DNA from 3 places in the Eionea flava genome. Region 3 is predicted to be linked to each of the others. Evidence: predicted binding sites of a transcription regulator. Region 3 holds the regulator's gene; each other region holds the start of a gene.

Region 1 (4,821 bases), 720 kb from region 3:
GCTTGCAGTGAACCATAGAAAACAAGTCTTTTGCGCCCGCCAAACTTTCTGAAGAGCCTAGACACAAATAACCGTCGGGCTTGAGGCATTTATGCATTCTTTTTAAAATGTCACTTTTGGTTTCTCGAGTAAAATAAATCAGCACATTTCGGCAAAATATAATATCGAACTGCCCTAAACTATTAAAAGAATCCAATAAGTTAATTGCTCTAAACTGAATATAACGCTTTAGCTCAGTATTGACCTGCCATTCTTGGTAATGGCCATTAGTTTCTGAGAAGAATTTACTCAGTCGTTGCTGAGATAAGCCTCGATCTACTGACAGTTTATCAAACACGCCTTGCCGGGCTTTTTGCAAAATTGCATTGGATAAATCAGTTGCTAATATCTCGATACGCTTATTAAATACATTTTTTTCTTTAAACTCCTCAGATAGCATAGCCAAAGAATAAGGTTCTTGTCCTGACGAACAAGCAGCGGACCAAATTTTAATGGAAGACTCTCTATTATCTGGCGAAGCCCATTGCGGTAGTAAAGAGTTTGTGAAATATAGAAAGGGGTAATCGTCTCGAAACCAAAAGGTTTCATTGGTTGTCATTGCATCAATAATTTCTTGATGCAACCTTTTGTCATTTTTTTTAAGAGCACCTGTCAGCTCAGACAGATCTGCCATTTGATGAGAAACCATGATATTTCGAATACGGGCAGAAACTAAATAAGATTTCCCGGGAGTCAGGGTAATACCGCTTGCCTCTTGTAAATAATCACAAAATGCCTTGAAGTCGAGACAATCCTCAGAAAAATTAAGCGATGCATTAGGTAGCGGTTCTGTCACAGAGTTCTCGATATTTAATGAATAAAAATCCACTACCGTAATAGCAGAGTATTAATAGGACTTATATTATTCTTCAATAAGTTTTTCACCTGTCATATCAAAGATGCGATCATTTAAACGTTGCGCTAACAAATCGGGATTAAATTTAGATAAAAAGTCGTCAGCCCCTACTTTTTTAACCATCGCTTCATTAAAGACACCGCTCAAAGAGGTATGCAAAATAATATGTAAGTCTTTGAGTTTAGGGTTATCACGCACGGCAGCCGTAAAGGTGTACCCGTCCATTTCTGGCATTTCTATATCGGATATGACCAAAACGAGCTCTTCGTTAGGGTCTTTACCCTCCGCAACCAAACCTTCAAGGTAATCTAGCGCTTCACGCCCATCTTTTTTAAGCGTTGTTTGTATGCCCATCTGCTCAACCACACGCTGTATTTGCTTACGAGCAATTGATGAATCATCAGTAATAAGAATATGCTTTTTGATGACTCTCTCAGAAATACCGTCCTCGATAATACCGTCACTAATTGACTCATCCAATGGTGAAACTTCAGCGAGAATTTTTTCTACATCAATAATCTCGACCAAGTGTTCATCCAACTTAGTTACCGCGGTTAGGTAGTTTTCGTCACCCGAACCCTTTGGTGGCGGATGAATGGATTCCCAATTCGTATTAACAATACGCTCTACGGCCTGAACAAGAAAGCCTTGCGTTGACCCATTGTATTCAGTAATGATGACAAAACAGTCTTCAATATTTTCAACGGCTGCTTGGCCTATCGCTAAATTCATATCCATAATAGGGATGGTTCCACCGCGAATATGGGCAACCCCTCTTATGACTTCGTGTCGCTGTGGAATTTGATTAAGCGCTGGGCACTGTAAGACCTCTTTTACTTTGAAGACATTAATACCGTAGAGTTGCTTAGAGCCCAAACGAAATAACAATAGCTCTAGGCGGTTCTTACCTACTAACTGCGTTCTCTGATTAACAGAATCTAATACGCTAGCCATAAACTACCCTCTTATAAAGATACCATTTGATTCTTAGCACAGTCGCGAAGATTTAGGCACACTATTTGCTCATCACTGTAGAGAGTCAAATAACGTTAGCTGGGTGCCAAAAAATCATCGAATGACATTGATGACTAGCCCATAACAAACGGTTGTATTGAAAGCATAGGCGAAGAATATGAAATCACGTAATTTTTTGTATAATTTTTTATGGTTTTTTTCATTCCTTTTTCTTTCTTACGGTGCTCAGGCGAAAGATAATAGCTATATGTCACATATAGTTGCTTCAGCCAAGACATACCTAGAAGGAGTCATTGAAAAACAGGCAAGCAGTACCTCAAACAAACAAGTCAGCGTTTCCAGCTTTTCTATAGACTCACGGCTACAATTAAAGCCATGCGACAAACCTTTGACGTTTAGCCATAATCTACATACTAAAATAAGCGGTGTCACATCCGTCAAAGCCAGCTGCCAAGGATCACACCCTTGGTCTATTTATACCAAACACCGAGTTTCGGCTAAAAAGTGGGTCGTCACACTGAATAAAAGCCTTCCTAGACACCATATTATCCGCCAAGATGATATTGGTTTAACATCGCAAGATACACGACAACTACGCAATGGCTATATCGCCGATAAATCGCTAGTTGTCGGTCAAAAACTAAAACGTTCCGTAAAAGAAGGCGCACCAATTTACCACCACCAGTTAGCGGCTCCCAACATCATAAAGAAAGGTGATAAAGTGAATATTGCGGCAAAAGTAGGCTCGTTAACGGTGGTAACTTCGGGTATCGCTTTAGATAATGGCCGTAAAGGTGATCAAATTGATGTCGAAAACCTGCGTTCATCACGTGTTATCCGCACGCGTGTTATGAGTAAAAATAACGTAGAAGTTATTTTATGAATAAACGTAAAAAAAGCTAAAGTCATGCTTATGTCAGCCGATACCCCTATAGCAGAAATAGATTTTTAACCAAAACACGACATCAACAGAGAATGATTATGGTTATTCAGCCCGGCAATGATCTAACATCCAATACAAGCCAAGCTAGACATAAGGCGGCTAATCAGGGAGTTTCTTCATCTCTAGATAAGGCCCAGTCGGCTTCTACCTCAATAGCTAGCACAGAAAAAAATGTACAGCTGAGCCCAGAGGCACAAACCATTGAGCGACTTGAAGCAAAAATTACTGCTTCAGAGGGTGTCGATAGCGCTAAAGTAGAACAAATCAAACAACAAATTGCTGAAGGCAGCTACGAAATCAATAGCCAACGCCTTGCGGAAAATATTGTTAATCAAGATTCCCTACTCGGTGGTTAATAGCAGCGTGTAATATCACTTCTCGCTGTTTTATCTGCCTCTTCTTCGCGCGCCTATTGCGCCACGACTCCTTCTGCCTTTAACGCTATACCTTCATTACTATATTTCCTGCCCTACTTTTATTATTTGGTATTAAATTTGCTGGTTTATTACAGCAAGTCTTATATTGGGTAAATCTTAAAAATAGTAGGCGAACCATTGCCGGTTCCTATCAGGAAGGTCTTATGAACACAACGAAACCACTGCAAAAAAGCCAGCCTAAAAAAGGAATTCAGCAATCCATGGACGAAAATACTAAAAAACAAAGTCTAGAAGCGATGAAAATCATGGTTAAAAAAGATCAACTTATTAGCCAGCAACTTATGAATTTACTGGAACAAGAAAGGCGACTACTTAAACAGAAAAACTATGATTCACTAAATGAACTCTTAACAAAGAAAAATCCATTGATTGACCAACTCAAGAATCATGCGGATATTAGACGACAGTGGTTGCAGTCACTCTATAAAGTAGCTGATGAAAGCTACTGGCGTGAGTTTGTAGAATCATTTGGTTTACCAGAGTTATCTCAACAATGGCATGACGTTAACGAAACTATTGAAAAGTGTAAATTACTGAACGATACGAATGGTTTGCTTATTACTCGTGGTCAAAAAACCTATGAGCAGCTTATTTTTTTACTGAAAGGCGGCAATCGTCAAGCAGATGTCTATACAGCTAAAGGCAGTAAACAATCGATTCGCGCCTATAGCAGTGTGGCCAAAGCCTAGTATCAAACGCGGTGGACTTACGCTACTCTTTGGCGGTCTCATTCATCACAGTAGCGTAAATACCGTGTAGCTCTCCTTTAAGCAATTGAAGATCTTCAGGCGTATCAATATCCGATAGAACCGGCAACAGACTAACACTTAATTGCTCGTTTTGAATCATCGCTTGCGTGGTTTCTAATACTGACGCCGAACCCCACTTCACCCCGCTGAATAAGGCGGGCTGTGATTGTTTTATTCCAATAAGTACATAGCCACCGTCACTCGCAGGCCCGATAACAACATCGCTTTGCTTAAGTGCTTGTATGGCTTTTTTAATATATTCAGGGCTAATAAAAGGACAATCAGTGCCCACCACAACAACCCCTGTTGCACCTGCTCTTAATGCATGCTCCGTAGCGAAATGCATGCGCTGCCCAAGATCCCCTTGCGCTTGCGCGTAAATAGGTAATGATTGATAGCGCACGTTGTTTTGATACAGAGGGAGTAATATTTGTTGTTTAAAGTGAGCTATATTCCCTCCCACCCACAGCTCTACCTTTAGTGAATCAATATCTATCCACTGTTGAAGCGCCTGCTGGGTTAACTGTATATGTAGCTGGCAAGACTGTGTTTGTGTCAGGAAGGGCTGCATACGTGTTTTAACACGTCCACGCTCAGGGGATTTACTCATCACAAGCAAGGAATAAGACATGGGACTACCGGTAGTAATAACGAGCAAGTGTCGTTGGATTAACACCGAAAAAGTACAGTGCTCGCAAATACCACATTAGCAGTATGGTTTTTATCACGCCATACTTCTCCCAGCGACGACTATCTGTGGTTACTTTAACACAAGGGATAAAAGGGGGATGTCGTTGACGCAATCGTTTACTGAATTCTACA
Region 2 (4,821 bases), 910 kb from region 3:
TAAGCGGCTTACCGCCTTCACGAGCAGATTCGACAGCGAGCTCATCAAAGCGCTCACGCATAATGGCGGCTGTTTTTTCTAAAATGTCGATACGCTTTACTTTTGAGAGCCAGCGGCTGCGATCGCGATAAATAGCATAAGCGGTTTCTAAAGCATGTTTAGCTCCTAAAGGATCTACCGTTGAAACGGTGCCAATAACGGTGCCATCGTAAGGGGAGGTAATGTCTTTATGGTGACCAGAATCATGTAAACCGGCCACGAGTGATGGGTAGTGTTGGCTCATAAGAACTCCTATTGAGGTGTTTAACGGTGCTTATAGATTATATTTTTCACTTTAAAACATCATTGTAAGATTTTGAAAAGTATAGCTATTTTAATTTATTTGTTGGCTTTTTATTTCGCGCTATCCCCATGGTAGTTCAGTTCTTTGCTGCAATGCAACAAAAAGCCATAAAATTCTTTATTACTCGATATACCAAAAGCCTTAGTTACGTGTCTTTATGGCTGTGATGTCGCGCCTCAGTGTTAAATGATAAATCGGTTAAGTTAGTATGATCATCCCCCAAAACTCAGTCTGCCAATGCTTTAACCACTGCCGACACGCCTTTGGTTAAAGTAGTTATTTCCTCTTGCTGGGTAATAAAAGGCGGCATGAGATAGATAAGCCGCCCGAAAGGTCTTACCCAAATACCTTGTTCAACGAGTAAAGGTTGAATAGTGCTCATATCGACGGGCGCGTTGAGCTCAACGACGCCAATAGCGCCTAAGCAGCGCACATCGCTCACGTGTGAATAAGTCGATAGTGGGGAAAGCTCTCTTTTTAATTGATTTTCAATTGCTTGCACTCTTGAAGCCCAAGGAGTGCTCAAGAGTAAATCGATACTGGCATTAGCCACGGCGCAGGCCAAGGGGTTACCCATAAAGGTGGGGCCATGCATCAGCACGCCGGCTTCTCCTTGGCAGATGACTTTACTCACATTGTCTGTGCAAAGTGTGGCAGCCAATGTCATCATGCCCCCGGTAATTGATTTTCCCAAACAGAGAATGTCGGGGCTAATGTTGGCATGTTCACAGGCAAAGAGTTTGCCGGTACGCCCAAAGCCGGTAGCAATTTCATCGGCAATTAAAAGTAGGTCGTATTGGTCGCAGAGTGTTCGCACTTCTTCTAAGTATCGTGGAGAGTAGAAGCGCATACCGCCCGCACCTTGCACTATGGGCTCTAAAATAACGGCGGCTAACTCGTCGTGATGATCGATGATTTGTTGTTTAATATCCTCACCGTAGTGACTTTCCCACGGTTCATCAAAACCACATTGAGGGGCCTCGGTAAAATATTGTGGTAATACCGCACCGCTAAATAAGTGATGCATACCTGTTTGGGGATCGCAAACCGACATGGTCGCAAAGGTATCACCGTGGTAGCCATTGCGTAATGATAAAAAGCGTTTTTTGTTTTTACTGCCTTGTGATTGCCAATATTGCAGCGCCATTTTCATGGCGACTTCAACCGCAACTGAACCGGAGTCGACAAAAAAAACTTTATTGAGTGCGGGCGGGGTGAGAGCGACGAGTTTTTTGCCTAGTTCGATAGCGGGCTCATGAGTCAAACCACCAAACATGATATGGCTCATTTTTTGCGTTTGGTCAATGATGGCCTGATTGAGCACGGGATGGTTATAGCCGTGCAGTGCACACCACCATGAAGACATGCCGTCGACGAGTGTTCGCCCATCTTCAAGATGAATATGAACGCCCTGAGCGCTACTGACCGCAAATACAGGGCCTGGGTGTGTTATTGATGAGTAGGGGTGCCAGATATGTTGCCGGTCAAACTCAAGATCTATGGTGTTACTCACTCACTGAACCCTCGCTCTCTGAATAAAAAGAGCGAGTATAGCAAAGCCTCGGCGCGCAGGGATTATCCCTAGGTTAATTAGCTCTCCGGTGTGCTTACCGTAAAGAATAGGTTATGCAGCAGCATTATTGATGTACTGGATAAAGCGTCGTAGATTATCTAAATGCGTATGGCTCATATTGTGGTAAGCCACACTGATTTCTGTATGCCGATAAGGTTTTGGCACGTAACTAAATGCACGCACGATCCCTCGGCAATGAATAGGAATACCGTCATCGAGCAGTATTTGGCATTTGGGAAGCACAGTGCCTTTTTGTAGGTGTGGCCGTAGATCACCGGGAATCGCGATGCGCATTCCCCCTTCGCTAATATCTTTAACGGTTGCATACCACGGAGCCCCATATAGGGGGTTTACTTCACTTTTAAGCAACTTGTTATGGTTGAGTTGTAGGCGAGTATGCTGTCTGCGTGGCTGATATTCTGTGACTACGGGCAGAGGTAAGCGGTAGCAGCCATTTTCTGCTGACCATTCACTCACTGACGCTTCGATCTCCAGTTGTTGCCATTGTGACTGGTGACGAATGATAACGGTGCTGTCCACGAGTGACTCCGATGAAAATAGAGAGGGTGAGAATTCATCTAAGCTAAATGTGCCACTGAAAAAATCAATGCCAATAATCATGCTTTGAAAACTGTCTTTTTTTCCTTTAATAAACACTTCTAGTAATTGGCGCTGATCTTGTAGGTTGCTTAAATATTGGTATTTTTCAAAGCTATTCACCCATTCGTGATGAATAGCGGGTTCATGATGAGCATCGTTCGCTGAGTTACTAAAACGATCAATAAAGCGGTTGAATAGTCCCATGGTCTTTTTTATCTCTAGAAAATATCAGTGTTATCAATAATCTTATTAAAGCTGTCTAATTAGCTTGGACAGTAATTATTTTGTTCTCTATAACGTTATCGCCCAATCTTATTAAAACATTAGCAATGCCTATGCCATTTATATTTTTTCTAGATATGTTTGTTAAGATATTGTTTATTAAAAACTTTTTATTTTTTAGGTTATTTAAAAAATTACCGCTATATGAAATAAATAGCCGATCTTTGCCGTGTGGCAAATACCGCTATTTAATGATGGTAAGGGTTGTGAGTGTACGAGAGACGTACTTTTCAATGGTTTACTTGGCATCGAACAGCAGGTAATAGAGTGTAAGGCCTTTGCACGGTGAGAGGGAATTTATGCATGATAAATGATCGATTGAGTACATTTTTCCTCGGTACCCCCTTGTGGGGTAAACGCCGTATGAGAGTGAAACGTGCAAAGGTCTCAGTGTATAATGCGCGCCTATTTAATCTTACTCTTACAAAAAACACTTGATTATGGCTTCTCCACTTAATACATCCACTTCTGTAACGCATTCACGTAAACATAGCTTGGAGCACAATAAACTCCATAAGCGGCTGCGACGTCATGTGGGGCAAGCGATTGCCGATTACGAAATGATCGAAGAGGGCGACAAGGTCATGGTTTGCGTGTCGGGTGGCAAAGACTCTTATGCCATGCTGGACATTTTGTTAAGTTTGCAAAAAAGCGCGCCCATTAACTTTGAGTTAGTTGCGGTTAATATGGACCAAAAGCAGCCCGGTTTTCCAGAAGAGATCTTACCTAATTACCTAGCATCGCTAGGTGTCCCTTATTATATCGTCGAGAAGGATACTTATAGCGTTGTTAAGTCTCTAGTGCCTGAAGGCAAGACAACATGTGGCGTTTGCTCACGTTTACGGCGTGGGACTTTATATGGTTTTGCAGAAGATATTGGTGCCACAAAGGTTGCGCTTGGCCACCATAAAGACGATATCGTTGAAACCTTGTTCTTAAATATGTTTCATGGTGGACGATTAAAAGCCATGCCGCCCAAGCTACTTTCCGATGACAAGCGTAATATTATTATTCGCCCGATGGCTTACTGCCGGGAAAACGATATTATGCGCTACGCAAATCACAAACAATTCCCCATTATTCCCTGCAACTTGTGTGGCTCTCAAGAAAACTTGCAACGCCAAAGTGTTAAAGCCATGCTGCAACAGTGGGATAAAGAAACCCCTGGACGTACCGATAATATCTTTTCTTCTTTGTCTAAGGTATCACCATCACAACTGGCGGATACGACGCTGTTTGATTTTGCTAATTTATCGATTGATCGTGAAAGTGATGCGCGTAAGCCATTAAGCCACGGAGATAATAAAACAGTGAGTGGTGGTAACCATACAGAGATAGAAAGTGAAGTCGGCAACAAAAATAAAGCCGAAGTCAGTTGGTTTACTCCAGATACCGATACCAAAGACGCTACTATTCCTACGGTTAATCTTTAACCTTCTGCCTATTTACGTGATTGATAAGTAATGGCGCGAAATCTAAACGAGCGATTAAAATAGCTTGCCAAGTAATACCGGTATGGCGGTTTCTACTCGTAATATACGCTGACCTAGCGTGACGCCCTGACACCCCGCAGCTTCGAGTTTTTCTATTTCGTAAGGAATAAATCCACCTTCAGGCCCAATGACGAGAGTTGTTTGTTGTTCAACTTTTTGGGGACAAGTGTTATCGCTATAGGGGTGAGCAACGAGAGCCAGTGAATCGCTGCAGTAACTGGGTAAGTGATCCTCGACAAAAGGTTTGAAGCGTTTTTCTAGAGTAACTCTTGGCAGTACGGTATCTTTACCTTGTTCTAACCCTAAAACTAACTGTTCTGTTATTTTTTCTTTGCTCAATAATGGGCTTTGCCAATAGCTCTTTTCTACGCGAAAACTATTTAAGAATATAATATCTTTAACGCCCATCGTTGCGCAGATTTGTAAAATGCGCTTAATCATTTTTGGGCGAGGTAGGGCAATGATAAGAGTTAAAGGTAGCGGAGGAGGAGGTGATGTGGCCTGAGTAGGCTCTAGTAATAGCTCAACAA
Region 3 (4,821 bases):
CGAAAGATTGAAACATGATGGCGGCATTATCTTCATTGCTATCGAGAAAGCGACGTTTAATAACATCTCGTAAATCATGATATTTGAGCTCGCTGGTGTCAATTCTTACATCTGCAGCATCAAGTACTGGCTTGAGCAGTTTTTGTTCTTTACTAATCGCTTCACGGAGGTCTGTGCTTTCGTTACTGAGTGGATGTTTGCGCCGTGTTTCACTAAAGCGTTGAATTAATACATCTTCAGTAGCATCGAAAAATAAAATTTGGTGTTGTAAATTGTGATGAGAAATTTGAGCGAGTATCTCAGGCAGTTGTTCTAGCGAGTTATTATGGTTGCGCGCATCAATGCTAATGGCATACCGAACATCAGAAAGAGAGGCGCTATGCTTAGCTAATGTCGTAATTAGCGAGGTGGGTAGATTATCAATACAAATAAAGCCGATATCTTCCAAAACATGAAGTGCAGTACTTTTCCCCGATCCAGAGCTACCACTTATGATAATCAGTTGCATAATTGCCTCATGTTGCAATGTGATGGCATTGCTTGGTTTATCGCGCGATTCTCATTATTTCGTTAAACGCCGATGGTTTTGAATCTGATATAGGTGTCGCGTTTGCTGTTTTTCTCGGTTAAAAGTCAATCAAATAAATACTTTTATTAAGGTATCGATGTCTTGTGCTTGCCTGACTTTTTGTAAAATAGCATCATTTGAAAACACCTCCGCAATGCTTGCGAGTGTTTTAAGGTGATCGTCATTGGCATCTTCGGGAACAATTAGGACAAAAATAACATCCACTTTTTCGTTATCAATGGCGTCAAAGTCAATTCCTTGTTTTAGTGTAACTAGCATTGCAGTGATTTTTTTACATTCGCTAATACGACAATGAGGAATCGCTATGCCATTGCCTATTCCTGTTGAGCCGAGTTTTTCACGAGCGATTAAAGCGCTGAATGTATCGGTAGCACTGAGATCTTGATTCACTTGGCTAAGGTGTTCGGCAATATTTTCTAGTAGTCTTTTTTTGCTGCTACTGTCTTGTTGGCAGAGCACATTAGTCGATGATAGAAGTGATGGTATATCCATTTTTCGGTTTAATCTCTATGGTTGTATTAAGTGCCTTTACATGAGCTGCTTGCGTTCATTGGATGGCGGAATTGACATTGACTCTCTGTATTTTGCAATAGTTCGGCGGGCAACTTTGATGCCTTGCTCTGCCAATAAATTAGTGATTTTGTTGTCACTTAGCGGTTTGGCGGTATTCTCTGCTGCAATGAGTTTTTTGATAATAGCGCGGATTGCCGTAGAAGAGCATTCTCCCCCGCTGTCGGTTGTTACGTGACTTGAGAAAAAATATTTCAGTTCAAATATCCCTTTCGGGGTATGCATATATTTATTCGTAGTGACTCGAGAGATGGTTGATTCATGCATTTCTACAATGTCAGCAATGTCGTGTAGCACGAGAGGCTTCATAGCTTCTTCGCCAAAATCCAAAAAGCCTCTTTGTTTTTCGACAATAGCGGTGGCGACTTTTAATAGTGTCTCGTTACGACTTTGTAGGCTTTTCAAAAACCACTTGGCTTCTTGTAGGTTATCTTTTAAAAATGTGTTGTCGCTACTGGAATCGGCTCGCTTGACCAAGTTGGCGTACTGATCGTTAATACGAATTTTAGGGGCAATATCAGGGTTGAGCTCTACGAGCCAATGTCCTTCGTGCTTGCTAACAAAAACATCTGGCACCACGTATTCAGTATCACTACTACCAATATCTTCGCCGGGGTGAGGGTTAATGCTTTGAATTAAGCTAATGGCTAACTTCAGCTCATCTTCTTTTATTCGTAGCTTGCGCATAATAGTTTTGTAGTCGCGCGTACCCAGTAACGGCAGATAATCGGTTGCGATGCGCTTAGCAGCTTCTAGCCCAGGTATCGTTTGATTTGAATCGTGATGCAGAAGTAACTGATTAAGCTGTATAACAATACACTCGCTTAAATTTTGGCTCGCGACACCCGGGGGGTCGAATTGTTGTAAGCGATGCAGTACGGCGTACACTTCATCTTCTTCAACGTCGTCCAATGCTCGCTGCAGCCCCTCAATAATATCGTCCATATTGGATGACAGCATGCCAGAGGGTTGAATATCATCAATAATCGTAAGAGCGATTGAGTAGTCTTTGTCAGAAAAGGGGGTAAGGTTTAGTTGCCACATTAAATGGTCTTGAAGGCTCTCCGACCCGCTACGCTGCGCTTCGAACATTGAGTCTTCATTGGGAGTCGATGCGGCTGACGAACCACTTGGCTGGTATACATCATCCCAACTAGTATCCACAGGTAAGTCGTCTGGGATATTATCTTGCGACCATTCGGTTTCTGGTGATGATGCATCATTTTTATCGTCACGGTCTACGCGAGTATCGTGCTCAGATACGTCGCTGCCGATCGATTGATCCGTTGTTTTATCTGCTCCATCGTCTGTTTTGGCGGGGGTTTCTGATTGCGAGTTGACACTGGTTTCTGTTGCTGAGCTGGCATCGTTTTTGAAGCTCTCTTCCACTTCTAGCATGGGGTTGCTGTCGAGAGCTTCTTGAATTTCATTCTGTAAATCGAGAGTAGAAAGCTGCAACAGGCGAATGGCCTGCTGTAGCTGAGGGGTCATCGTGAGGCTTTGCCCCATTTTTAGCTGTAGTGATTGCTTCATTTCGCCAACGTATCTCGTTACTGTCTGAGTGAGGCCTAAAACACCTATTGAAATCTTTGCGTGAAATGAGGGCAAAATAGCTTTCGTGCAAAGGTCTCAATTGAACGTAAAGGAGCGGTATCTATCTGCACCTGTATAAGTTAATTGGCGAGCGTAAATAGGGTATCTATATCTATGGTGCTATGCCAATGAAATATTTATTAACTGTTATGATTCTAGTCAGTCAGTGGGTGATAAGCAAGACTTATGCCTTTTATAGTTTAGGCAAAGCAGTCCCGCTTCACTGGTTGCTTTTTGTTCAGGCTTGGGTGGTGAAACGCTGTTTAAAGTGAAAAATTATCACCAAGGTATACGGCTTTAACTTGCTCGTTTTGTAGCACTTCATCGGGTGAGCCTTGAGCAATAATGTGGCCTTCGCTGACTATATAGGCTTTTTCGCAGATAGTGAGTGTTTCGCGTACATTGTGGTCGGTAATTAGCACGCCGATGCCGCGTTGTTGTAAGTGAGTAATAATTTGTTTTATATCGTTCACCGAGATGGGGTCGACACCAGCGAATGGCTCGTCTAAAAGAATAAACGTAGGCTCTGTTGCAAGTGCTCGGGCAATTTCGACACGTCGTCTTTCTCCGCCAGATAGCGCCATGCCAAGGGAGTTTTTAATATGCGTAATGTGAAATTCTTGCAGTAAGGTTTCTAGCTTTTCTAGGCGTTGTGTACGATTAAGCTCTTTACGTGTTTCTAATATGGCTAAAATGTTTTCGCTGACAGTGAGCTTCCTAAATACCGAGGCCTCTTGCGGTAGGTAGCCAATACCTGCGCGCGCTCGACCATGCATTGGCAGTTCACTAATATCGTTGTCGTCAATTTTGACAGCCCCTCTATCAGCAGGAATTAGGCCCGCAATCATATAAAAACAGGTGGTTTTACCGGCACCATTTGGCCCTAGCAACCCCACAATTTGCCCGCTTTTTACGGTCATTGAAACGTCGATAACGACAGGGCGTTTTTTGTAGCTTTTGGCAAGATGTGTAGCGTGTAGACTGGGCATAGTAAAAGGCTAGGGCTGTGTTTTTTGGTCGGTCGGGTTGGATGGTTGAAGTGTCATAATGACTCGGCCATTATCATCTCCCGCATTCACTATTGTGCTCTTCATGTCATAAGTGATTTTATTGCTGGTGGTGATATCCCCAGCCTGTTCTAATTTGGCATTGTCTAGCAGGACAAGTGTTTCGTCATTAATATCGTATTCAATGGTTGAGGCGTTAGCGATCGTCTCTGGCTCATTTATTTGGGGTCGCTGCCTAAATTCCGCTAGCTGGCCTTTAGCGATCATTTTGTTCACTTGGCCATTGTCGTCGTAAATGGCAACTTCATCGCCGGTGATGCGGATTGATCCTTGTGTGATGACGACATTACCCTGATAAGTCGTCAGCCCTTGGTTGCTGTTCTTTCTTGCTTTGTCTGCGCTGACATTAATGGGTTGCTGCCTATCATCCGGCAGCGCCATAGCGGCTTGAGGCATGATTAACATCATGCTGTATATCCCAAATAGAGTAAGTGCTACGGGTTTAACGAGGCTCATACCGGCTCCTAACATTTGATAGTAACTCAATTGTATTTTTGTCTAGTGAAACCGTCATTCCAGTTGATGTGGTCACTCCAGAGGCGTTTTTTATGATAACAGGTTTGTCAGTTTCCGCGTATTGCTCGTTTGGCTTAAGCAATAGGGTTTCAGTTTCTATCGTTGTTGCTGGTGCGTTTTGGGTATTGGCCTGTTGTATGAGTAATACGTCACCACTCATGGTGATTACCTTGTCATCGTCAGTTGCTTTTGCGGCTTTAGAGGAGGCTTGCCATGTAGCATTGGCTTCTTTTTGAGTTGCCATGGATGTTGTGTCGTATGCGCGGATATAGGGGGTGGTGAGCAAGCTATAGTGGGGTGCGTTTTCAGGCTGAAAATAGTGAGTCCTATCGCTGGTCATTATGTGTGAAATATTTCCGTCTTCGTTATATTGAGTCGTTTTTGAGTTCACTAAAAAACCATCAGGGTGTATTGATGCTTGAGTTGTATCGCTATCACCTAATTCTTTTAATAATTGGGGTGGGGATTGCCAGAGAATAAAGCACA

What was found. The regulator sigma-54, encoded in region 3, starts transcription at its own class of promoters, with help from an activator protein. The targets are predictions, from matches to a motif close to TGGCACANNNNTTGCNNT.
Region 1: flgA (flagellar basal body P-ring formation chaperone FlgA) is a predicted target of sigma-54. The motif match lies at 1,904-1,921, and genes of this name have one in related genera.
Region 2: ACZ5O6_RS05790 (flagellar brake protein) is a predicted target of sigma-54. The motif match lies at 2,840-2,857, and genes of this name have one in related genera.

The regions. Positions count from the first base shown of each region.
Region 1 is NZ_AP036018.1:1,430,814-1,435,634, forward strand. It holds gene ACZ5O6_RS06270 (CheR family methyltransferase) at 1-835, opposite strand, end outside; gene ACZ5O6_RS06275 (chemotaxis protein CheV) at 902-1,849, opposite strand; gene flgA (flagellar basal body P-ring formation chaperone FlgA) at 2,028-2,753, shown strand; gene flgM (flagellar biosynthesis anti-sigma factor FlgM) at 2,852-3,169, shown strand; gene ACZ5O6_RS06290 (flagella synthesis protein FlgN) at 3,394-3,939, shown strand; gene ACZ5O6_RS06295 (TIGR04282 family arsenosugar biosynthesis glycosyltransferase) at 3,962-4,630, opposite strand; gene ACZ5O6_RS06300 (TIGR04283 family arsenosugar biosynthesis glycosyltransferase) at 4,635-4,821, opposite strand, start outside.
Region 2 is NZ_AP036018.1:1,247,292-1,252,112, forward strand. It holds gene ACZ5O6_RS05780 (aldehyde dehydrogenase family protein) at 1-283, opposite strand, end outside; gene bioA (adenosylmethionine--8-amino-7-oxononanoate transaminase) at 570-1,856, opposite strand; gene ACZ5O6_RS05790 (flagellar brake protein) at 1,968-2,720, opposite strand; gene ttcA (tRNA 2-thiocytidine(32) synthetase TtcA) at 3,239-4,231, shown strand; gene ACZ5O6_RS05800 (16S rRNA (uracil(1498)-N(3))-methyltransferase) at 4,286-4,821, opposite strand, start outside.
Region 3 is NZ_AP036018.1:2,152,657-2,157,477, reverse strand. It holds gene rapZ (RNase adapter RapZ) at 1-508, opposite strand, end outside; gene ACZ5O6_RS09450 (PTS sugar transporter subunit IIA) at 638-1,081, opposite strand; gene ACZ5O6_RS09445 (RNA polymerase factor sigma-54) at 1,118-2,692, opposite strand; gene lptB (LPS export ABC transporter ATP-binding protein) at 3,016-3,741, opposite strand; gene lptA (lipopolysaccharide transport periplasmic protein LptA) at 3,751-4,275, opposite strand; gene lptC (LPS export ABC transporter periplasmic protein LptC) at 4,262-4,821, opposite strand, start outside.